DNA from 3 places in the Kurthia sp. FSL E2-0154 genome. Region 3 is predicted to be linked to each of the others. Evidence: riboswitches for the same ligand, from Rfam matches in the RefSeq annotation. Region 3 holds a riboswitch; each other region holds the start of a gene.

Region 1 (8,330 bases), 470 kb from region 3:
GTCTTCTTTTTTACGATTTGTTAGTGAAAAAGAAGCTTCATGATCCATCACTTTTCTTGTTGAGATGACGGGCTTTTTATCTAATGGTATAGGAGCTTTTATCGCTAAAATCGGATAGGGCTTCTCTTTTTGCATCTGTTTTAACTTTTGAACAAGCTGCGTATTTGAACTATATGGATAACGTTCTTTTAATAAAGCAAGTAACCCTGTAATATGCGGTGCTGCAAACGACGTACCCGTTACATAACTCACTGTACCAGAACGGTTAATCGCTGGTACATCTTCACCAGGTGCTAAAAAATCAACCCGTCCTTGATGGTTTGAAAAACTACTAATATCTTGATAACGATTAATCGCCCCAACACTGACCACTTCGTTATAACTTGCTGGATAACGAACCTTTTCATAGTAACCATCATTGCCTGTAGAAGCGATCATTAAGATACCTGCCTTATTTGCCTTTTGAATGACTTGGTGAAGTGCTGCTAAATCATTCGGAAGTCCAGAAGATAAATTAATGAAATCGATTTGATGATTAATCGACCACTGAATCGCACGTACAATATCAAAAGCAGAGCCTCTTTTTGTGCCATCTGCATATTTTAAAGCATATATTTGAACATCGGGTGCAATCCCTTGCGAAAATCGATTAAGTAGGTGCGGCTTAGCAGCAATAATCGACGTAACGAGTGTACCATGTCCTAAACCGTTATGACCGCGGTCAATCGTATCCGCTTCATTCACAGTCGTATTCGGATCGTCTGGTGCAAATACGAGTTGTTGCTTAATGGCGTGTTGCAAACTCGGTATTGTCGCTACACCGGTATCAATAACAGCTACTTTTATATTTTTCCCTGTATAAAGTGATGCAGGTGTGACAGGAATACGTAGAAGTGATAAATTCCACGTTGGTTTCGTCGGTTCATTTAATAATGTGACAGCTGTATTTTTTTCAATCGTACTATCTGGGAAAGCTTGGTGAAAAGTACGCTGTTCAGCTACTGTAAGGTCCGTTAAGATGAGTTGTAAATCTGGCAATATCTCAGCATTTTTCGGTAACTGCTGCTTCATATCATGTACATCTTGATGTGGTGTAGAGATGATGACTTCTTCTGCGGAAGCACTTATGAAAGATGTTGCAATGAGACCTAGACAACAACTTGCCGCCAATAATAACCTTTTCATACCAAACCCTCCTTTAAAGTGTTGTTACTCCATTATATGAAAAATGAAGTCTTGTATTCAATAGTTGTTCTGAAAATTGAAAAAGAGCAGCGATTACTACGCTACTCTTTCAAATTAAGTCGTCTGCATGACCCCGTATTTAATTTTTAGCCGCTCTAGCTTGTCACCAATTGGTTTTGTAAGTAACCACAGGAAGATGACATTCGAAATCATATACGTAATAGTAAATGGAATCGCTGTGATGATTTTAGAACCGTAGACAATCCAATTAAAGCCGTTACCAAGCGATAAAACCGTCCAAATATCCATGAGCATCGAATACATGATACCTGAGAAAATCCCGTAAAATAGTAATGAGATTTTTGATTCCATCCATTTCGTTTTGCCGAGTAATCCAGCAATGTAGCCGAGAATACCGAGCGTGAACATTTGGAAAGGTGTCCACGGACCTTGACCGAATAAGATATTCGACGTAACAGCAGATACAGCACCCGTTAGAAAACCAGCTTCTGGACCAAGTTTAAAGCCTGTAATCGCCACAAGCGCTGTCATCGGTTTAAATGCTGGGATAAAGGCGAATGCTGCACGTCCTGCCACCGTAATTGCCGACATCACTGCGATAATTAATACTTCTCTCGCATCGGGTTTTCGTCTTTCAAATGATAAAAAGAAAGGAATACAAGCAAATACCATGACAAACATGGAGATTAAATTGTATTTTCCATCTTCTAATAAAGTCGCTCCAATTAAAATCCCAATGGGAATAATCACAAAAAAGATAATGAGTGAAATCACCTTTTTAGACATGTGTCATCACCTCTTGTTGAGATTGGCAACGTGCAATTAACTGCTCTGTCGTTACAACATCTTCAAATAATTGACGACACATACGATTTGTCGCTGTTGTATAGAAGTGATTGCCACTGTAAAAGGCAGCTGGTGTTCCTTTTGCGACGATTTCACCGTCAAAGAACATCGCACAAGACGTTGCATGTTCCGCCGAGAATTCGACATCATGCGTCACCATTAAAATTGATGTCCCTTGACTTTGTAAGTCATGTAGAATACGAGCTAATACTTGTTTAGATTCACCGTCTAGCCCCTTCGTTGGCTCATCTAGTACTAAGATTTTTGGATTTTTAAGTAGTACTTTTCCAAGTGCGACTTTTTGCTGCTCACCACCGCTTAAATCATATGGATGTTGAGCAAGTAGATGGCGAATTTGAAGTAAGTCAATTACGCGATCAATAGCTGCTTGATCTTTTGACATCATGGCGAGTTCAAGTTGCACTTCTTTTTCGACAAGCAATGTTGTTGGATCTTGTGGTAGCATCGAAATCATACCTTGATACAATTCTTTTTTCGCATATTTTTTAAGCAGTTTATTAAAAATCGTTACTTTTCCTCGATGTGGCTTTAGTAGCCCTGTAATTAAGCCGAGTGTTGTGGATTTACCCGTCCCGTTTCCACCAACAATACTTAGAAATTCACCTTGATGGAGCTGGAAATTCAATCCTCGAATTAAATCTTCTGCATGACGGTCATAGCGAAACCATAAATCTTGCACATCTAGTACGACTTCTCCAGAAGGCTCTGCTTCTTGAATTTGCTTATGGTCTTTTTCGTAATGCTTTTCAAGCCATGTGCGTCCGTCACGAATCGTTAAAGGTGTTTCATCTGATTGCTTAAGTGCATGATGTACACGAAGTGGCGTTGGCAAACCTAGTAACATCGGATGATGTGCATCAACATGACGTAAACGTGTCGCCGCTTTAATCGGTGTATCATTTGCAATAATTTCACCTGCATCTAAAATAATGACACGATCTGCAATCGGATATACTTCCTCTAATCGGTGTTCAACAAGCACAATCGTTAAACCGAGTTCTTTATTGAGCTTTTGAAGTGTTGCGATAAATTCACTCGCTGCAATCGGGTCGAGTTGTGATGTAGGTTCATCTAGAATCAGTAGTTGTGGTTGCATCACCATAATACTCGCTAAATTGAGCAGCTGTTTTTGACCACCTGATAAGTCTGTTGTATTTTTTCGGAACCATGTTTGAATACCGAAGAAGCTTGCCATTTCAGCAACGCGACGACGGATTGTCATGGAATCGTAACCGAGATTTTCAAGACCAAAACTTAATTCATGCCATACTTTATCCGTTACAATTTGTAGTTCAGGTTTTTGAAGTACATAACCAATTTGACTGGCTGCTTCACGCTGAGGCAAGTCTTGTAAAGCGACACCATTGAAATGAATCGTTCCAGACGTTTGACCATGTGGCGTTAATTCACGTTTTAAATGCTTTAATAATGTACTCTTACCACATCCTGATGTTCCGCATAATACGACGAATTCACCTGCTTCAATTTCAAGAGAGATGTCTTTTAAAGTTGGTTTTGTTGCAAGTGGATAACTAAACATTAATTGATTGATTTCAATGAGCGCCATTTGAATGCCTCCAGTACTTCAATAAAAATAGGTAGTGACACGAGTATACCATAACTAATGGTCATGAAAATCATCGGACCATTCCAAACGATTGGTGAGAACGTTGGATAGTAGTAGAATTCATTCCAACCGAAATAGCTACATAGTAATTGAATGATAAATAAAATAAAAATACCGCTGAGTGCAAATCCATCTAATCGATCAAAGCGAAATAATGAAAAAGTTGAGCGCCCCTTTAATCCGTAGCCGCGTGCTTTCATCGAATCGGCTGTTTCAATTGCACTTTCTAAAGCCCAAGAGATAAGGATGGATAAAATACGAGTTCCAGCTTTAATACGATGCCAAACCGAACCTGAACTAGGGTCCATGCCAATCGCACGCTGCGCATACATAATCTTCTTAATTTGATGACCAAATAAAGGAACGAGGCGCATCGTTAATGAGATCAGTAATGCCACAGCAGGGGATATTTTCGTAAATAAATATAAAAATTTATCAGATGTCATGACCGCATTAAATGCACTAAACCAAAAGATAATGGCGATTAACATGACAGAAGCAGCAAATCCATAAACAATAGCTTCGACTGTAATCGGTTGTTCATTGATATAGAGAATCGCTGTTTCGCCTTCATGAATGAGTAAAGGGTTTAAAATAGCTGCTACCAACATGAATGGAAGCAGCCATTTAATCGATTTCAAAAAACTTTTCTTTAATAAAAGAAAGCTTGTGACAGTTGCACCCGTAAAACTAATTATAAGCAGAATAGGATGCATATAAAACATTGTTAAACCAATAACAGCGAAAAAGTAACTGAAAATAACGAGCGGGTGAAAATCATGAAGTGATTTCATCTAACTACCACCCTAAGTCCGTTCCACCATTAGTTGTATATTGCAACTCAATGCGGTCACCATCTTCAAGTTGATAATTACCTACGCCAACAGGTGCTTTTACACCGTTAACTGTATACATCCAGCCACTTAATGAACCTGCTTGTTTTTCGTTTATATGATTAATCCCGATAATATAAATACCGTACATTGGATTTTTTTCGTAATTAATATAAATACCGTATTTTGAACGTAGTTTTGAAATGGCATCCCAAGCTGTATCGCCTTCTTTAATTTCAATTTTTGCGTTATTTAGTAGTACGCCACTTGCTGGTACATATTGTTCACTTTGTAGGTTTTTCGGTAATAGCTCATAATGATCAGGATTTAGTAATGTACGCATGCCAATTGTAATCGTTGCATACTCTTTTTTCACTGGTTTTTCTATAGGTTTTTCAGGTGTTGACGGTTTTGGTGTCGATGGCTTCGGTGTAGAAGTCGTTGCCTCCGGTTTTTTCGTTACCGTCGTTTCTTTTTTCGCTTCGTCTTTTTTGACTGGTTTTTCTTTTTTTGTTGGTTGTTCTTTAGAGGTCTTATTAGATGTTATTATTTCCTTTTTTGCCTCTGTTTTTTGTGTTTGAGATGGTGTCGATGTTGGTTTCTCTACTGTAGAAATGGACGAATTCGTTGACGTTGTCGTGTCGTTTTCAGATGTAGTAGCCACTTCTTTCGTTACAGAACCTTTATCATCTTGCGCCGTTTCTTTTGTTTTTTCTTTTACTTTTTTCTGTTCTTCGTCATTTAGAACAACGACTTTTTTCGCTTCTTCCTCTTGCTCATTTTCATATTGCTGTGCGGTTTGCACTTTACAGCCTGTTAAAAGTAAGGTTGCAGATAGCGCAAATAGTATAATTTTACTTTTCATGTTGTCCCTCCTTTTAAGATAGCAATAGGGCTGTTCCAAGATTTACATCTTAGAGCAACCCTTATTCGCTATGTGTAAATCTTATTTGCTTTTTACTGCAACTGTAACGGATTTACTTGTGTAATTTGATTTTTTCGCATACACTTTTACTTTTGTTTTTTCTTTTAATGTTGGCACTTTAATTGAGAAAGAACCTGTTTTTGTGCTGGCAGTTGCTTTATATGTTTTGTTTCCAATTTTCGCATATACTGTTGCACCTTTTGTTGTTGATCCGGTTACTTTTTTAGCGCCTTTTACAAGTTTACTTACTTTTGGTGTTGCAGGTGTTAAACGATCAGCCACTTTTTGTGTAATGGCTTTGCTCTTATTACTAGCTAAGTCGGTTACATAGAATTTCACTGTCGCATTCGCCTTGAACGCAGTTTTTACTGGATATGAGAATTTACCTTTTGCATCTGCTTGAACTGCTGCTAATTTTTTCGAACCATTATAGATTGTAACCGTTGCATATGGTTCTGTCGTACCTGAAATTGTTTTTGTTGTGTTCGCCACTTTTGTAACACTTAATGATTTTGGTGCAGTTGTATCATACTTTAAAGAAGAAGCTTTTGCATCTGTTAAATCAAAGAATGTATTTTTATCTGATGCATAGCGATCATACGCAACAAGACCTAAAATTGCACTTGTTGTTGCAAATAGTTGTGGACTTTTTTGATCTGGTGTTATTTTAAAACCACCTGTTGTTGCATCAAAGTTTAATAACATATTTGACACAGCCCATTGACCATTTTTAATAAATGAACGTGCTGTTTTTGGATTAATGCCATTCTCTGTTAGAGCGATGACCACTTGTGCTTGTGAATCGACACTATTACCGCCCCATGGACTGTAACCTGCAACATCTGTTAATTGACTTGACATATAATCTAAACCTTTACGAATTGACGCTTTAACGGCTGGGTCTGAATCATAGTTCGCAAGAGCACTTAACACCATAGCAGTCATGTCGACACTCACGCCGTTTTCAACGTCTTCAGCCCATGAGAAGCCGCCATTTTCAAATTGTGTGCTTACTAAATAATCAACCATAGATTTACGTGAGAAGTCAGCGTATTTTGTACCTGCTGGGAAGCTATAATCTTTCGCTTCTAAAGCACGTAATACATATAAATAATCTGTGATGTATAAACTTTTCGCTGCTTTACCTGCTACTAATTTATCACCTAATAAGTTAATTAAGTTATAACCCGCCACATTTTTCGGATCTTTACCGATGGCAGTAATCGCTAAAATTATTTTTGATAATGCGCCTGGCGAGCTATTAAATTGACCTTTTTGCTTCTTTAATTCACGTTCAACATCTTTATAGAATGTTGTGTAGTAATCTTTACTTACAGCGTAATTTGAACGCGCAAAATTAAGTACTGCATCTGAACTTTGGTAAGTTGGTGTTGATACATCTGGTAATGAATAATAATAGTTCGATGTTGCTTTTAATGTATTCGCTACATCAACTTTTTTAACTGTTGGTACTTTTGCTTCTGCTTGTAAAGCCGTTGCTGGTACAGCTGAAACGACTAAAGCTGCTGATAATGTTGCTGGAATCACCCATTTTGATTTAAACATAAAAATAACCCCCAAATGGTTTTGATTTGGAGGATTAGCTAACACGAAAAGCTCACGTTCCGAAGACATGAAGAATTATGTAACAACAATTATACATACGTGCGTCTAATCCACCCCTCGAAGATTGAAACGAATGATGAAAGCAGGTCTCCTGGCTCTATGATCATATTACTTTGACAACTTCCCGTATAAACACAGTGTTTGTATGTCATTTCATCCCATATTACAGTAGCGGGGCTGCATCGGATTTTCACCGTTTTCCCTATTATCTAGCCTAAAACTAGTACTCTCACCTGAAAGAATATTCAATTATCTTAATAGAAAGTATTCCATACTCTATAAAAAAAGTAAATAACTTTTCGTAAAAGAAGGTCTTAGGACATACAAAAACCTCTACTTTACACATTAAGTGGAAAATAGAGGTTTAATACCTAGCTAATCTCTTGAATTGTGGCGTCTCTCTTATACTCATTAAATGCATACAATTGCTCCTCTGTTAATTGTTTGACATATAAATGGTAATTCATCGACTCCAACCCATAGTTTTCGCAAGCTTGACAATACGTCTGATAACCTTCCATAAAGTGTTCCATTAAACATCTCTCCTTTTGTTATATAACAGTTTTACTTGTTGTATTTAATATATAACAGAAGAAAAGAGGTGTCAACTAATTTTCTGAAAATTCAACAAAATATTTAGTTTACATAATAATATTATTTTTAAAACAAAAAAACACCTTGAGATGACAAGGTGTTCCACGACAAATGAGTCTGTATAGTTTAAGGCGAATGAGCCATTATTAATTCGGTGTAATCGCAAATGAGCGTACGGGAAAACCGGATGCTTTTTCAGGTTTAGCCACGATATTAAAGATAACTGCCCCCTTTGCCGGAAGTTGATCTAAATTCGTTAAAAGTTCGACTTGATACGTATCTTGTTCTAAAACGAAATACTCTGCGGCTAATGAGCCATGTTTTCGATATTCTTCACTCGAATCTGTATCAAATGTTTCATGACCAATCGCTTTAATGCCTCGTTCTTTGAATAAAAAAGATAATACTTCGACAGACCAACCTGGCACATGAGCCACGCCTGCTTCATCAATATTATTAAAGGTATCATGGTCGGGCCAGCGCTTCGACCAGTCTGTGCGTAATGCGACAAATGAGTCGGCTTCAATGATGCCATTTTGATCCTCAAATGAGAGGATGTCTTCAATCGTTACCGTGTGACCTGGATTCTTTTGTACTTGAGCTGTAATATCTACAACAATAAGTGGCAGTACTAATTCCTGAAGATGAAGTT
Region 2 (8,330 bases), 160 kb from region 3:
TCGTTGGTTGAAATAAGCCATTCAGATGTTTAAATAGTGTGGATTTTCCCGCACCATTATTGCCAAGTAGTGCAATTTTTTTCCCTTGCGGTAACGTGAATGATAGGTCGTGTAATGCGATTGTACCGTCAGGATATTGGTACGATACATGGTCAAATGTAATCATAAATAAAAACCTCCTAGATAAACTGCGCCGAGTAGGCATAAACTAACGCCAATACCAAGCCAGTTTCTGCGTTCGGTTTGGTACGTTACATAATGGCTTGAAATATCTTCGTTGTAGCAACGAGAAGCCATCGCCTCATGAAGTTGTTTTGAACGTCGAAAAACATCTTTAAACATGGCCGTCACTAAATAACCGACAGATTGAAACCAGCGGCGCTTTTTTTGATAACCAAGACGGGATTGCTGGGCTTCATAAATGGCCTGCATACTTTGTAAAAAGACAAAAATAAAGCGATATGTGAGTTCACATAGTTCAATAAAAATAATCGGTATTTTTAATTGACGCATCGCATATGTGATGGCACTAATCGGCGTTGTGAGCGCAATAAAATAAAGACAACTAATACTTGCGAGCACCGAGAAAAAAAGGTGAAACGCTGTATCGACACTCGCTTTTCCGATAAAAAGTTGAACACTTCCAAATGACATACTCCAATAGTGAGGGGGAAGTGTGGCCGTTGTAAATGAAATAAGAATCGAAAAAATACTTGTCAGCAAAAAGAAACCCGGCAAAAGAAGTAATTTACAATAGAGTGATAATGGTATTTTAGCGGCAAATAAAATAAAAGTACTCATTACGAAAAACGTAATGAGTGAAATAAGTACATCCTTTGTGATGACAGCGAATAGCAAAAAACTCAGTGCCAATACCATCTTCTCTAAAGGATGTACGTTGCTTAAACGATTCGTATAAGCATATTGATCAATTGGAATCATGCGAAACCTTTTCTTTTTTCGTACGACCACGCATTAAACCGAAGAAGTAGCCGATAAAACCTGCACCAATTGCCGCTTGTAGTGCAAATAATAAACTTTCGATTTCGCCACTTGGTGGTTCCCAAATGCTCGAGAACCATGGTTCATAGCTTTTGTCGATTTCAGTAATGGCTGCTTCTGCTTCACCATCCGCACCGCCAAATTCAGCACCCTTTTGAATAAATAAAGGGAAGATGGCAAGGGCGATGACGATGAAAAGGAAGAATAGATTCTTTTTCATTATTCAGCTGCCTCCTTTTTCTTCGTGAAAATATTTAACATACGCAACTCTGCAACATTGTATTTTCGTAAGAAGTTCATAACAATGACCGTTAATAAACCTTCACTAATCGCAAGTGGAATTTGTGTGAATGAGAAAATACTTGCGAATTTTGCGAATGAAGCAAGCATGCCACCCGCTTCAGAAGGGAAGGCAAGTGCTAATTGGAATGATGTAATTGTATATGTACCGAGATCACCAAGCATTGCGGCTAAAAAGACAGCAACGGAGAATGACCAACCTGCTTTTTGAGCGCCTTTGAATACATACCATGCGATAATTGGACCAGCAACTGCCATTGAGAAGGCATTCGCGCCAAGTGTTGTAAGTCCGCCATGTGCAAGTAGTAGTGCTTGGAATAGTAACACGATTGAACCGACAACACTCATCGCCAGTGGTCCGAATAATACAGTACCTAAGCCGACACCTGTTGGATGTGAACAACTACCTGTAACAGATGGAATTTTTAACGCGGATAAGACGAAAGCGAAAGCCCCAGATAATCCAAGCATCATCTTCGTTTCAGGATGTTCTTTTACAGTTTTTCGAATCGAACGAATCCCCATAATGATGAATGGTAGGGAGATCGCCCACCAAAAAATCGCCCACTCAATCGGTAAAAAGCCTTCCATAATGTGCATCGCATTCGCACGATTTGGCACGATTAAGAGAATGGGTAAAAAATAAACTAGCTTTAATAATTTCTTCAACACGTTCAAACGTCCTCCTTTTTCTTTGAGAATGTGCACAAAAAAACCTATTCTATAATATAGAATAGGTTAAAAAAGACATAGCAAAAAAAGCTGTCTTTCATACGCCTATCCTCGTAGGGTGAAATCAATCTTCGGTGGCAGGTCTCCTGGCTTCGCCTCATCATGTATGAACACCTTCCCGTTCATTGAACAGTGGCATATCGTTCATACACTCCGCTTCACAGTTGCGGGACAGCATCGGATTTACACCGATTTCCCTTTTAAGTAAGTTCATCAAAAACTTACACCATCGAATCGTTAAAATTATTTGATATTTCTAAAAAAGCTTATCATAAAACGCTAAATTTTGACAATACGTATTTTTTTTAACAAAAATTTTTTAAGTGAAAATTCTGGATAAATGCAGAGATTTCAGTGTTTTTTCAAGGTGAATAAACTTTAATAATATTTTATCAAAATGAATTTTCAGAAAAGTGTCTTGAAAGTTAGACAAATTATGGTTATGATTATAACCAAGATTTTGAAATTACATATAACGATTGTATTTTAGGAGTGCCTATTATTTTTTAGGTTAAAAGGGAAAATGGTGAGATGCCATTACAGCCCCCGCTACTGTATAAGTGTCGAAACAGTCAGATCCATTGGCGAATTGCTGAGAAGGGACTGCGTTCGGATACACTTGAGTCAGGAAACCTGCTTCTAAAATCGGACAAACTTTTCGGTGGGAAGAGATTTGGACAAACTAGTAGTTGGGCTACGCTTATTTCGCTATGCCAATTTTTAGGATGTTCAACCTCTATTCGCCTAGAATAGAGGTTTTTTGTTTGCGCAAAAGCGGATCGTTCGGATACATACGAGGGGGATGTTAGAGATGACAACTTGGAATTTGAATGGTGTGCAATCACACGTATTAATTTGTAATGGTAGTAGCTGCATGCGTAAAGAGGGAGAAGAAATTACACAAAAAATTCGTGCGGAAATTACAGCGCGTAACTTGGATGAGCAGATTCATACATCACGTACACGTTGTAATGGACGTTGTAAAGATGCATGTGTCGTTGTGCACTATCCAAAAGGCGATTGGTATAGCATTACGTCGGAAGAAGAAGCGACACGTTTTGTAGCGCAACTTGCAGGCGAGCAAAAAACGGTTGTACCGCGTATTACATTTGAAAATGGCACGTTCGTTCGTAATGAAGATACACCAGCGATTAAGGGGATTTCAAAAGTGAAGGAGGAAGTTTAATGACACAACAAGGAAAATTGTATGTCGTTGGCTTCGGTCCTGGAGACTTTCAGCATATTACGAATCGTGCAGTAGAGGTATTAAAATCATGTGACGTTGTCATCGGTTATAAAACTTATGTCGATTTGATTCAAGATTTAATTACAGCGACAGCCGTAATTAGTACAGGGATGACAGAAGAAGTGTCGCGTGCGCAAGAAGCAGTAAGACAAGCAGAGGCAGGTAAGTCCGTTGCCGTAATTTCAAGTGGCGATGCAGGTGTGTATGGTATGGCAGGGCTTGTGTACGAAGTGTTAATTGAACAAGGTTGGACGGAGAAAACAGGTGTACCGATTGAGATTGTACCAGGGATTTCAGCTATTAATTCATGTGCATCACTACTAGGCGCACCCGTCATGCATGATGCTTGTACGATTAGTTTGAGTGACCATTTAACACCATGGGATTTAATTGCAAAACGAATTGAAGCAGCTGCGATGGCAGACTTCGTTATTGCGTTTTACAATCCAAAAAGTGGTCGCCGTACACGTCAAATTGCGGAAGCGCAGCGCATTTTACTGATGTATCGTCATCCAGATACGCCTGTAGGTCTAGTGAAAAGTGCTTATCGTGAGACACAACAAATTCAGATGACGACATTACAAGATATGTTGGAACACGATATTGGGATGTTGACGACTGTTGTTATCGGGAATTCGTCGACATTCATGTATGACGGGAAGATGATTACACCGCGTGGTTATCAGCGTAAATATACACTTGGTGAAGAAAAACAACCGTTAAAGCCGCATCAGCGTTTGAAAAAAGAAGCAGAACCATGGGCGATGGATCAGGAAACAGGAAAGTCATACGCGCCGCAAGCGATTGCTACAGTGGAGCCGAAAAAGCCTGAAGTAGATACTCTAGCACTTGCAGAGGAAGCGCTTGGCTATCTTGGTGGAACCGTTGTTGAACCGAAACAATATGTTCACCAGAAGATGGAGGCAATTTTCGAGTTTGCGGTCAGCCCAGGCGTAGCGAATAAGAAGATTACACCACAGCAAATGCTTGTGTTAGCCGAAGTAGTGGGTGAAAAAGGTTCGATGGAATATACGCCAGACCATGAATTTATTCTTCGTATTCCAACCACATCACCTGAACGTATTACCGATCGTTTACGAGAAGTCGGTCTCATAATCGCACCGGTTGGCGATGTTGTGAAAATGAAGGCATGTGATTTCTGTGATGGTGAAAAAGCCGATGCGATTCCATATGCCGATGCTTTGCAAGAGGCATTTGGTGGAATGAGCCTACCGAAAACATTAAATATTGGTTTTAATGGCTGCGGAATGGCTTGTTATAAAGCAGTGATGGATGATATCGGAATTGTTTACCGAAAAGGTGCATTCGATGTCTTTATCGGCGCAAAACCTGTCGGACGTACGGCGCACCCAGGTCAACCTGTAGTTGAAGGACTAGACAAAGAACAATTAGTACCTCTTGTAGAATCAATTATTCAAGAATATAAAGCAAATGCGCATCCGAATGAGCGCTTATTCAAATATTTTAAACGTGTGAAGAAGATTGGAAACTTTATTTATCAAGATCTCACACCAAAAATCAAAATTGCCCCTGCACCTTGTGGGGATTAGGAGTGTTGAAGATGAAAACAGCAGTATTAATCGTCGGTCATGGTAGTCGTCTACCAGCAGGAAATGAAGAAGTACGTCAATTTGCAAAGCGTATTGAAGCGCAATTACCAGAACAATTATTAGTGGAAACATGTTTTTTAGAATTTGAAAGTCCAAATATTGCACAGGGAATGAAGGCGTGTGTCGAGCGCGGCGCACAAAAAATTATTACCATTCCAATTATGCTTTTACAAGCAGGGCATTCAAAAATTCATATTCCAATGGCGATTGATGAGGCGAAAGAATTGTATCCGCATGTATCGATTACATATGGTCGTCCATTAGGCATTCACCCAAGTTTAATTGATATTTTAGAGTACCGTTTAGCAGAGAGTGGTTTTGTAAAAGACGAACAAGATGAAGATACGACGGTCTTATTAGTAGCACGCGGCGGTAGTGACTTAGATTCAAATAGTGATGTTTATAAAATCGCGCGCTTATTATCAGAGCAAATTGGTGTGCGTAATGTGGAGCCTGCGTTTATGGGTGTGACCTATCCAACAGTGGATGAGGGGATTATGCGTTGTGAAAAATTAGGTGCGAAAAAAGTATATATGCTACCGTACTTCTTATTTACAGGTATCTTAATGGAGCGTATGACGGATTGGAAAGCGCGCTATGATACGGAATACGATATGGATATTACATTATGCGAATACTTTGGCTACCATTCATTACTTGAAAAAGTGGTGATTGAGCGTATTGAAGAAGCATTAGCTGGCGATGTGAAAATGAACTGCGATACATGTACATATCGTATTAATGCATCTGAATTTGTCGACCATCATCACCATCACGACCATGATCATGGGCATCACCACCATCATCACGATCATGACCACAGTCATGACCATGCGCACGACCATAAGGAAGTGCATCAATAATGTTTTTTCTAGCAGGAACGAGTGATGCGCGTGCGCTAGCTGTTCGACTGAATAACCATCACGATGTTTTAGCAACAGTAGTGACAGATTCAGCGGCTGCGAGTTTGCAAGCAGAGGGAATTGCGACACATGTGGGGCGCTTAACAGCAGAAGAAATGGCTGAAAAAGTGACAGCACGCGGTGATCAAATCATTGTCGATGCAAGTCATCCCTATGCAGAAGAAGCATCAAAAAATGCACAACAAGCGGCACAGTTAGCAGGTGTCCCGTATTGTCGCTACGAACGGATGTCTGAAGATTATGAAAACGACTTAATTACAGTTGTTGAAACATATGAAGAAGCAGCGCTTGAAGCGAAAAAGCGTAAAGGGAATGTGATGTTGCTGACGGGGAGTAAGACGCTACAAATTTTCACGAAGCATTTACTTGGTGAAGAAGGCATTACATTAATCGCACGCATGTTACCGCGTATTGACAATATGGAAAAATGCGAAGCACTTGGTTTACCGCAAAAGCAAATTATTGCGATGCAAGGACCATTTACAGCAGAGCTAAATACGGCGTTATATAAACAATACGATACGACATTGATGGTTACAAAAGAGAGCGGGAAGGTTGGTTCGGTTGATGAGAAAATCACGACAGCTTTAGCACTTGGAATTGAAGTGATTTTGATTGCACGTCCGAAAATCGATTATCCGAATATGTTCCGTAACTTTGATGATATTGAGCAATTTATAGGAGGCATTTGATCATGACAAATGAGCAACAGGAAAAAGAATTATTTATTAATACAGACAACTTTAATACGGATTTCACACCGTTAACAGTAGAGCCGAACCGTATTTATGAATATAGTTTTGAAACGATTTTAGAAGAATATGGTCCACATGACTATTCAGAAGATGAGTGGTCAATCATTCGTCGTATCGTGCATGCATCAGCCGATTTTGAATTAGGAAAAAGTGTCATTATTCATCCAGATGCGATTCGTGCAGGCATTGAATCGATTCGTGCTGGGCGTCCTGTCATTGCGGATGTACAGATGATTCAAAGTGGCTCAGGTCGTAAACGATTCCAAAAACATGGTGGCGACTTGTATTGTCATATTGCAGACGAAGATGTATCGAAAATGGCGAAGGAACATAATACGACGCGTGCGATTATTTCGATGCAAAAAGCAGCGCGCTTACATGAAGGTGGTATTTATGCAATTGGGAACGCACCAACTGCACTACTTGAACTAATTCGCCTCATTCGTGAAGGAATTGCAAAGCCCGATTTAATCATTGGTATGCCGGTTGGTTTCGTGTCAGCAGCTGAATCAAAAGAGGAATTATCGAAAGTGACAGAAGTGCCTTTTATTACGAATTTAGGTCGTAAAGGCGGTAGTACGGTAACCGTTGCGGCACTAAATGCAATCTCGATTTTAGCTGATCGCCAAGACTAATGGAAAAGAAGAAGAAAAAAGATCCGAAAGATATGCGCCATGGTTATACGACAGGCGCATGTGCCACTGCAACAACGAAAGCAGCTCTAATTGCTTTACTTTCGGGTGAAGAACAAGAATCGGTGACGATTTTTTTACCGGTTGGAAAATATGCCACATTTACGATGGAGCATACCGTACGAGAAGGAGAGGCTGTTCGTTGTGGCACGATTAAAGATGCAGGAGATGATCCTGATGTGACGCATTTAGCACTGATTGAATCGACTGTATCTTTTATTGAAGGTGATGCCATCGTTTTAGATGGTGGTGTCGGTGTAGGACGTGTAACAAAACCAGGGCTTCCTGTACCTGTTGGAGAAGCAGCGATTAATCCTGTGCCGCGAAAAATGTTAGAGGAAGTTGTGAAAGAGACACTCGAACATTTCGGCGTGAAGCGAGGTGTGAAAGTCGTCATCTCGGTTCCAGCTGGTGAGGAGTTGGCGAAAAAGACATTGAATGGTCGCTTGGGAATTGTCGGTGGTATTTCCATCTTAGGAACGAGAGGAACCGTTGTACCGTTTTCAAGTGCAGCTTATATGGCGAGTATTGCTGAAGCTGTTAGTGTTGCACATGCAGCAGGACAAAAACATTTGATTTTAACGACAGGTGGACGGAGTGAGCGCTATGCGATGGCGCTTTTTCCTGATTTAGCTGAAGAATGTTTTATTGAGATGGGTGATTTTGTCGGTCATGCATTGAAGCACTGTAAAATACACGATATTCCGCAAGTGACATTGGTCGGTATGATGGGGAAATTCTCAAAAGTGGCACAAGGCGTGATGATGGTTCACTCGAAAAGCGCGCCAATTAACTTTGAGTTTTTAGCAGACCTTGCAGCAGAGAGTGGTGTACCGCCCGCATTACAAGAAGAAGTGAGGCACGCGAATACGGCTTCGCAAGTAGGCGAGATTATGCTAGAACATGGCTATCAAGCCTTTTTCGATCGTCTTTGCATGGCATGTTGTCATGCGTCGATTCAACATGTGAAAGGAAACATCAATGTGAGTACCTACATTTATTCAATGAAGGGTGAGCAATTAGGAAGGGCTGAACAAATTGACAGCATC
Region 3 (8,330 bases):
AGTGTAGATAATATAGGCGAGATCAGTTGGTTTGACCTTTGGCTTTTTCACAAGTACTTTTTCTTCGATTTGAGTATAAAGTGCCATTGGAATTTGTTCATCCCAAGTAATTGCTTTTTCAGTAGTAATCGCATCTGTTAATACGAATTTGGCTTGTGTGTCTTTTAAGATATACTCATTTCGTTCGTCAGGATTATCAGGACTAAGTGGTACATAAATTGCTCCAGCTTTCATTACGCCTAACATAGAAATAATCGCTTCCATGCTGCGTTGCATATAAACTGCAACATAATCACCTACTTGAATCTCTTTCTCCATTAATAGTTGAGCAATACTATCTGCTTGTATTTGAATCTCTGAAAAAGTAAGTGTTTTTGTGGCATCTTGTAAAGCAACTTTTTGTGGATATTTTTGTACCGTCTGATCAAATACATCATGCATCGTTTGATAGATTGGTGCATCTAGTTCTGTCTCGTTTAATTTTTGATAAAGTTGATGCTCCCAAGTAGTCATAAGATTAATTTGAGAAATTTTCACGTTTGATTCTTCTAAAATCGTTGTCAAAATAATATCGTAATATTGTTCATAACGTTCGATATTTGTTTCATTTAAAAAACACGTATAACTCTCAAAATAATAGTTATTTGAAGAAAAGATGATTTTTAAATCGTTTGATAAACGCTCAACTGATTCTAAAAAAACTTGTTCATAAATTTCTTTAGCAGTCGAATCTTTAGAAAAAGACATGTGGACTACAGATTGTTTTCGATCTAATTCAACTGCAAGTTCAATAGATGCTTCATTTGTTAAACGGTGCATCCAAATACCAAATGCCGTAATATGCCATTGGATTGAATAATCTAAATTTTTTTTAGCAGATTGATACATCGAGACATCTGAACGAAAAGATATATCAACAGGGAATAGAGAATTTTGCGTGATTTTCAAATCTTTTTGTAAAGTAACCAAGTTAATAAACCTCCAATTTTTCATAATTCATACAGTTATATTGTGAAAAAGGTGAGAGACCTTTCAATCTCTCACCATGTTTTGTTAGCTTTTCACATCAGAAACTAATTGTTCTAATTCAGATACGATATCATTCATTGTTTTTGTTGACTCAACAATTTTACTAAATGAAACTTGTTGATTACGAATGTTGTATTTGATTTTTTGACTTGCATCACTATTTTCAGTTGATGTATGTGCAAGTTGTTCAAAAATTGCAGCTACTTCCTCATTTTCAGCAGCGATTTCTTCAATTGCGGCTGATACTTCTTGAATACTACTTGAAACATGTGATGTTTGTGACAGAATATCTTGGAAAATGGCACCCATATTTCCAACTAATAATGAACTTTCAGAAACAAGAGCAGCTTCTGTACGGAATGATTGTACGGCTTTTTCTGTTTCTACTTGTACATCTTGAATAAGTGTCTCAATTTGTTTAGCTGATTTTGAAGATTGTTCAGCTAATTTACGGACTTCGTCTGCCACTACAGCAAACCCCTTACCATGTTCACCGGCACGTGCAGCTTCAATTGCAGCATTTAATGATAATAAATTCGTTTGATCTGCAATATCTGTAATTAATTGAACAATACTACTAATTTCTAATGAACGATTTTTAAGTGATGAAACATTACTCTCAGAATGTTGAGAAGAATCTTTTAGTTTCACCATTTGATTTTTCAATACATTAATTGCCTCTGTGCCTGCTTTTGCATGGTCTTCTGTTGTGAGAGATAACTCTGTTACGTTCATAACATTATTTGTAATGGAGTCTACAGAACGAGAAAGTTCTTGAATCGAAGTCAGAACTTCAGTAGTGGATTCATTTTGATCTTGTAATCGACCTGTAATTTTATCTGTATAGTTTGTAATTTCTTCTAATGTTTGATTCACTTCATCAGCTTCTTTATAAAGGCTATTTGCTTGAATACTAGAAGCAGTTGATGATGAACGAATGGAATCTAACATACCACCAATTGTTTCACTCATTGTATTGAATTGCTTCGATAATTGTCCTAATTCATCATCTCCTTCTTTTAAACGAACAGAATAGTTACCTTCACTTACAAGAGCCATACTTTTCTTCATCTTTGTAATAGGACGGAATAGCTTGCTCATAAATGCGTATTGAATAGCACATACGAGTAATAGTAGTCCAATTAAAGTGAAAATGGTTGTTTTGATTTTTTATATTCACCATTTAAAAAAGAACTTTCCTCTAATTAATGAGTCAAAGTTCTTTAAGTGAAAAGTTAATATTTTAAGATAGTTGATTAGATATTTCAAAAAAGTTTTTATAAATCGCTGTGTAAATTTTTTGAGAGAGTACAGGGTTATGAATAATTGCAATAATACCCTTGTATAGAACATCTTGGTTTGGTTTTTCTATATGAATCAATTCGGATAGAATTTCTTTTTCGGTAATATTCATCCGTCCTCTTAGATTCATGCTATTTAACCATGTAGAGAGTGATAAAATCATATATGGGTTAGCTAATTTAGCGATTTTTTGATGTTGTTCTTCTTGTAATAGAACTCGTCTAATATATGGATTTAAATCTTTTTCATTTTCTAAGAAAGAATGAATATCCATAGATAATAACATAGATTGTTTTGATAGTTGACCAAGGTTCGTTGGCTCCATACCATATAAATTTACAGGTTTTTTCTGTTGTTCGTCGAGTTGTGTTAATAAGATGTTTAGCTGTTTGGATAATTTACCTAACTCATCTTCACTTTCCTTTAAACGAACAGAATAATCTCCTTTATTTAAACGAGCGATTTTCTTTTGCATAATCGTAATGGGACTAAATAGACGATTCATAAAGAAAAGCTGTATTAAACAAACAACAAGTAAAAGAACAACTAAAATAATAATCGTTGTTTTAATTTTATTATATTCTCCTAAAAGATATGCGTTAGCATCAAAATCTATTCCGTAATAGGCGAACATTTCACCATCTTTATTAAATAAAGGCTTTAAGACCGTAATCCATGTACCAAAACGATCGGTATAAATTTTAGAGTATGTTTGTTTTTTCGTTACTTTCATATCTGCAATTGCATCCGCAATGACTTGTGGTTGTGTATAAAAGTCGCCAATTAATAAGCCCGATTTTTCAAAGGCGTCCATAAGGAATGTTGGGCCTGAGATGACACTTGTTTGACTCCCGTTACGCAACTCGACACCAAATAAATAGCCTTGAGCAACTTGCGGTTGGTAATTGGCTAATTTATCAAATTTTGCAATCATTTTTTTTTGTAGTTCTTCATCATGTGTTGCAACAAGCTTTTCGACATCCGATGTTAATACTTCTTTTGACCATGCTTTCATCGTACGTTCTGAATCTGTAGAGAGACGACTCACTGTTGCATTCATATTCATATAGTAGTTAATGGAAGTAATGATTAAAGAGACTAAAATCGTAATAATCGATGCAAATAAAATACTTTTGGATTTTAATGACAAATATTTCATTGAATCTCCCTTGTCTCGTGGAATAATAATATACATAACCATACCACTTTATATTAAAGAAGTTAATACTTTCGGTTCAATTTTCACTAATTAAAATAAAACAAAAAGTGTACAAATAAAATGATTAGCATAGTATATATTACTTTACGAAATTGATAGAATTTGATGCATGCAAAAGATTTATAAGCATAAAAAGTAAAAATCCTTAGAATAATATATAATTCAATCATTCTAAGGATTCTTTAGATTTAAATTATTTTATGTTGAAAATTTGAGGTGAGTTAAAGTGAAATAGGTTGTTTTTTAATCTGGCTTCTTAATTGCTTTGCAGCACTTACCATATTTTTTAGTGCGTCAACGGTTTCTTTTTCGCGACGTGTTTTAAGTCCGCAGTCTGGATTAATCCAAAATCTTTCTTTTGGAATGATATTCAAACTATCTTCTAAAATCGTATACATTTCTTCTACACTCGGTACCCGTGGACTATGAATATCATATACACCTAAACCAATACCATAAGGATAAGGTGTATGCTGTAATGAGTGAATTAGTTCACCGTGACTACGTGAAGTTTCTAATGAAATAACATCTGCATCTAGTGCAACAATCGGTTCAATAAAATCATTAAATTCACAATAGCACATGTGTGTATGAATTTGCGTACTTGGTTGAACGGCAGCTGTAGCTAATTTAAATGCATTGATTGACCAATCTAGGTAATCTTGTTGACGCGACTGTCGTAATGGTAAACCTTCTCGTAAGGCAGGTTCATCGACTTGAATGATTTGGATACCACTTTTTTCGAGTGCAAGAATCTCTTTTTTAAGTGCAAGTGCAATTTGGATAGCGACTTTACTACGTTCGATGTCATCACGTACAAATGACCAATTTAAAATGGTGACAGGTCCCGTTAACATTCCTTTGACTAAACGATCTGTTTGTTCTTGAGCATCGGTTGTTTCTTTAACAGTCATCGGTTCAAGCCATTCAATATCGCCATAAATAATAGGGGGTTTTACACAACGCGAACCGTAAGATACAACCCAAGCTTTTTTAGTAAATGCAAACCCAGCTAGTTTTTCTCCGAAATATTCCACCATATCTGTTCGTTCAAATTCACCATGAACTAATACATCTAAATCTAAATCTTCTTGAATTTTAATCCAGCGATTTGTTTCTGCACGTAATTGAGTTTCATAAAGCTCTGTTGAAATTTCTTTTTTACGCCATTGCGAACGTATTTTTTTGATTTTTTCTGATTGTGGAAAGCTTCCAATAGTTGTTGTTGGAAAATCAGGTAAGCGTAATCTATTTTTTTGTGTAATAATACGTTCTTCGAAAAGCTGTGAACGATTAAAATCTTTCTTGTTAAGTTGTTTGATTTCTTGTGCAACAGTCGAGTTATTCCGAGATACATCGGTAGCTAGTTTTTCAATAACCATTAAATTTTCTTTTATTATAGATGGGGTTTCAAAAGATTGATTACGAATATAATAAGTGATATGACGCAATTCATCTAATTTTTCATCTGCAAATGCAAGTGCATTATATAAGACAGTTGGTAATGCTTTTTCAGCAGCAGTTGTGACAGGTGAATGTTGTAAATTACAAGAAGGTTGTAGCCACAATACTTTTGGCGAAACTAATTGTAAGATAGCTTCAACTTTTTGTGTGACCTCTTTTAAAGAGCTGACCCAAATATCACGACCATTAATAATGCCAGCAGCTAACACTTTATTTCCTGGGAAACTGTATTGCTTGATTGCTTGTAAATTATCTTTGTATCCATGAACAAAATCCAATCCAATACCTGCTACAGGTAGTTGTACAATTCTTTCATATTGTGGAATTGCTTCAAAATAAGTGGAAATCATTAAATTCGCACTTGGTACATGATCAGCTAATTGTTGATAGATCACATCAATTAATTGTAGTTGTTCTTCGTCTAACTCTTGCGTGAACATTGGTTCTTCAAGTTGAATCCATTCAGCTCCTGCATCTACAAGTTGTTGAATTACTTGTTCGTAAAGTGGTAATAGTTGCAAAATAAAAGACGCGACTGTTTTTTCACAATAGCCTTTTGTTAGCTGAATAAAAGAGTATGGACCAATAAATGTTGGTTTTGGATTTGTTGATAAAACAGATTTTGCTTCATTGAATAAATCAAGTAAGTAGTTGTGTCCTAATGATAGTTTTTGTTGTTCGTATTCTGGAACGATGTAATGATAGTTCGTATTAAACCATTTCGTCATTTCGCACGCAATGGTTGTGTCTGAACCACGTGCCATTGCATAATATGTTTTCAATGAAGGTTCTGATTCTAATGTATGATATCTCTCGGGAATTAGACGGAACATAAAAGCTAAATCTAACATACGATCATAATAAGTAAAGTCACCGACTGTTATTTGTTCAATTCCTTTATCTTGTTGTTTTAGTAAATTTGCTATGCGTTGATTTTTTAATTCTTTTTCAAATTGACTTTCTGAAAGTTGTTGATTCCAAAATTGTTCTACGGTTCTTTTCCATTCGCGGTTTTCACCAATATATGGATATCCAATCGTTGTACTTGATACAGTTGTCATTATAAAACCCTCCTTTTGAATTTACATAAACCAAAATAAAAAGACTATTTCTTAAAGGAAATAGTCTGAAGCGTTACCTATGCATACTGAAAAAGAGGAATAATTTCCCCGTCTATGCGCACAGAACACCACCTATCTCCACGTAGGCATTTGGTGTGTACTAGAAGATGGCTGGTCTCCTGACTTATGCTCAACATTTTTCAAGCCTTCCCATTAAAGAACAGTGGCGTTGTTTGAAAAACTCCCAATTACAGTTGCGGGACAGTGGCGAATTTACATCGCTCTTCCCATTTAAACTTATTTTCATAAGTACCATTTCTTACACGTTATGTAATTAGAGATTACTATAACATAAAACTATTAGAATAAAAAGAAAAAGAAGAATATTCAGAAAAACATATATAACTATTTCATCTGAGAGATTTAATTATTAGAAAGAACTTAGGAAATAAAAAAGTACTGTATATCAAACACGAAGAAGTAAATCAATATGAACGTGTAGAAAACCACCTTCAGCAAAAATAGCTTGAGCTGAAAATTTTACAGGAAAGTAGTTATTAGAAGTTTGAATTTATATCCATATGCTACTGACTTAATGTAACGGAAAAAAAGAAGAATTCTGTATGATTTTCAGGTGGCACTTCAGTTTGAATAGGATGGTACATAACTGTGAAAATATCATCTTATATGAGCATGAAAAATTGGAATCGCGCTATGGTGAGTTTCCGATTTTTCGTTGAGAACTCTAAAAGAGAAAAGTGAAATGTTTTGTCTCATCTTCTTTTCTTCTGATGAATATTTAGTCATTTAAAAACTACATCCTAATTTTTAGACATATCTAAAAATTAGAGATGTAGTTCAATCATACTTTTATAAAACTTCAGCTTCTTGAAACACCTTGCTTTGCAAATAGGTTAGTTTTTTGCCATGACTTCCGGTTTCTCTTTGACATCTTGATTCATCCAATAAATAAAAAAGCCAAGACTTGCATATGTTGAATAGTAACTAAGCGCAGGTACTTCAATTGGTAAGTCATCTTTTAGTGCAATCTCTTTACCTGTTAGTTGTACGAGACTATCACAAAAACGATTTTGAGAACCAGGTAGTATTTCTCCTTTAATAATGAGAGAGAAAATGAATTGATTTTGATAAATATATTCAAAAATAGCTAAATGGAGTCGTTCATCTGTAGCTGAAATTTTACCAAGCGCTTGATAACTTTCTCTAAAATAAGTGAGTAGTTCTGTAAGATAGTCATCAAAGATTGTACAAAGAAGATCATCTACATCTTTATAGTGGGAGTAGAATGTGACACGATTACACGTAGCTTGTTGTGCAACTTCCATTACTGAAAGTGAACGTAAATCATGTCCTTCTTTTAAAAGATGGATGAGTGCAGCTTTTAGTTTTTTCTGTGTGCGTAAAATTCTACGATCTTGTGAAGAAGACATCAAATCATTCCTTTCATAATGTCATTATGCCATTATTTCCATTTAACAGAAAGTTTATAATTACCTAAATTAAACTATGTGTAAATAAGTTGTGTTATAATTAATTTAAAATTAAATAGTTTATTATTAAAATATTTAACGATTTTCTATTGATGTTATGTATGAAAGTTTGTTAATTTACAAGTGTAGTTTATTTCTGAAAGATTTTAAGGAGGAGTTTTATAATGGCTCGTTTAGAAGGTAAAGTAGCAATTATTACAGGTTCAGCTCAAGGTATGGGAGCTGCACACGCAAAAAAATTCATCGAAGAAGGCGCGAAAGTCGTTCTTACTGATTTAAATGAAGAAAAAGGTAACGCACTTGCTGCAGAACTTGGCGAAAACGCTATTTTCGTAAAACAAAACGTTGCAAACGAAGAAGATTGGAAAAATGTTGTAGCGAAAGCTGAAGAAGCGTTCGGTCCAGTAAACGTACTAGTAAACAATGCTGGTATTACGATGGCTAAATCAATCACTGATACTTCAGTAGAAGATTACCGTAAAATCGTTGAAATCAACCAAGTTTCTGTATTCTTAGGTATCAAATCAGTTGTTTCTTCAATGGAAAAAGCTGGTCAAGGTACAATCGTAAACATTTCTTCACTTAACGGTTTAGTTGGTGGCGCTGTAGGTTACACCGATACTAAATTTGCTGTACGTGGTATTACAAAAGCAGCAGCTCTTGAGTTAGCTCCTAAAAACATCCGCGTAAACTCTGTACACCCAGGCGTAATCGCTACTCCAATGGTTGTTCAAGAAGATACAA

The links. Region 3 has a riboswitch for cobalamin ahead of metE (5-methyltetrahydropteroyltriglutamate--homocysteine S-methyltransferase). Riboswitches for the same ligand answer to the same signal wherever they lie in the genome.
Region 1: another riboswitch for cobalamin. It lies ahead of MHB75_RS05320 (Ig-like domain-containing protein); the one in region 3 lies ahead of metE (5-methyltetrahydropteroyltriglutamate--homocysteine S-methyltransferase).
Region 2: another riboswitch for cobalamin. It lies ahead of MHB75_RS03750 (energy-coupling factor ABC transporter permease); the one in region 3 lies ahead of metE (5-methyltetrahydropteroyltriglutamate--homocysteine S-methyltransferase).

Annotation. Positions count from the first base shown of each region.
Region 1 is NZ_JBBOPO010000001.1:1,092,397-1,100,726, forward strand. It holds gene MHB75_RS05295 (S8 family serine peptidase) at 1-1,185, opposite strand, end outside; gene MHB75_RS05300 (ECF transporter S component) at 1,300-1,992, opposite strand; gene MHB75_RS05305 (ABC transporter ATP-binding protein) at 1,985-3,640, opposite strand; gene MHB75_RS05310 (energy-coupling factor transporter transmembrane component T) at 3,613-4,494, opposite strand; gene MHB75_RS05315 (DUF4430 domain-containing protein) at 4,499-5,398, opposite strand; gene MHB75_RS05320 (Ig-like domain-containing protein) at 5,480-7,024, opposite strand; cobalamin riboswitch at 7,149-7,330, opposite strand; gene MHB75_RS05325 (transcriptional regulator) at 7,456-7,617, opposite strand; gene MHB75_RS05330 (cyclase family protein) at 7,825-8,330, opposite strand, start outside.
Region 2 is NZ_JBBOPO010000001.1:788,486-796,815, forward strand. It holds gene MHB75_RS03735 (energy-coupling factor ABC transporter ATP-binding protein) at 1-166, opposite strand, end outside; gene cbiQ (cobalt ECF transporter T component CbiQ) at 163-942, opposite strand; gene MHB75_RS03745 (energy-coupling factor ABC transporter substrate-binding protein) at 929-1,222, opposite strand; gene MHB75_RS03750 (energy-coupling factor ABC transporter permease) at 1,222-1,902, opposite strand; cobalamin riboswitch at 2,094-2,280, opposite strand; cobalamin riboswitch at 2,508-2,689, shown strand; gene MHB75_RS03755 ((2Fe-2S) ferredoxin domain-containing protein) at 2,846-3,220, shown strand; gene cobJ (precorrin-3B C(17)-methyltransferase) at 3,220-4,851, shown strand; gene MHB75_RS03765 (sirohydrochlorin chelatase) at 4,863-5,774, shown strand; gene cobK (precorrin-6A reductase) at 5,771-6,526, shown strand; gene MHB75_RS03775 (precorrin-8X methylmutase) at 6,529-7,224, shown strand; gene MHB75_RS03780 (cobalt-precorrin-5B (C(1))-methyltransferase) at 7,224-8,330, shown strand, end outside; gene cbiE (precorrin-6y C5,15-methyltransferase (decarboxylating) subunit CbiE) at 8,320-8,330, shown strand, end outside.
Region 3 is NZ_JBBOPO010000001.1:625,762-634,091, forward strand. It holds gene MHB75_RS02985 (non-ribosomal peptide synthetase) at 1-969, opposite strand, end outside; gene MHB75_RS02990 (methyl-accepting chemotaxis protein) at 1,054-2,130, opposite strand; gene MHB75_RS02995 (hypothetical protein) at 2,273-3,490, opposite strand; gene metE (5-methyltetrahydropteroyltriglutamate--homocysteine S-methyltransferase) at 3,772-6,075, opposite strand; cobalamin riboswitch at 6,228-6,407, opposite strand; gene MHB75_RS03005 (TetR/AcrR family transcriptional regulator) at 6,990-7,526, opposite strand; gene MHB75_RS03010 (glucose 1-dehydrogenase) at 7,751-8,330, shown strand, end outside.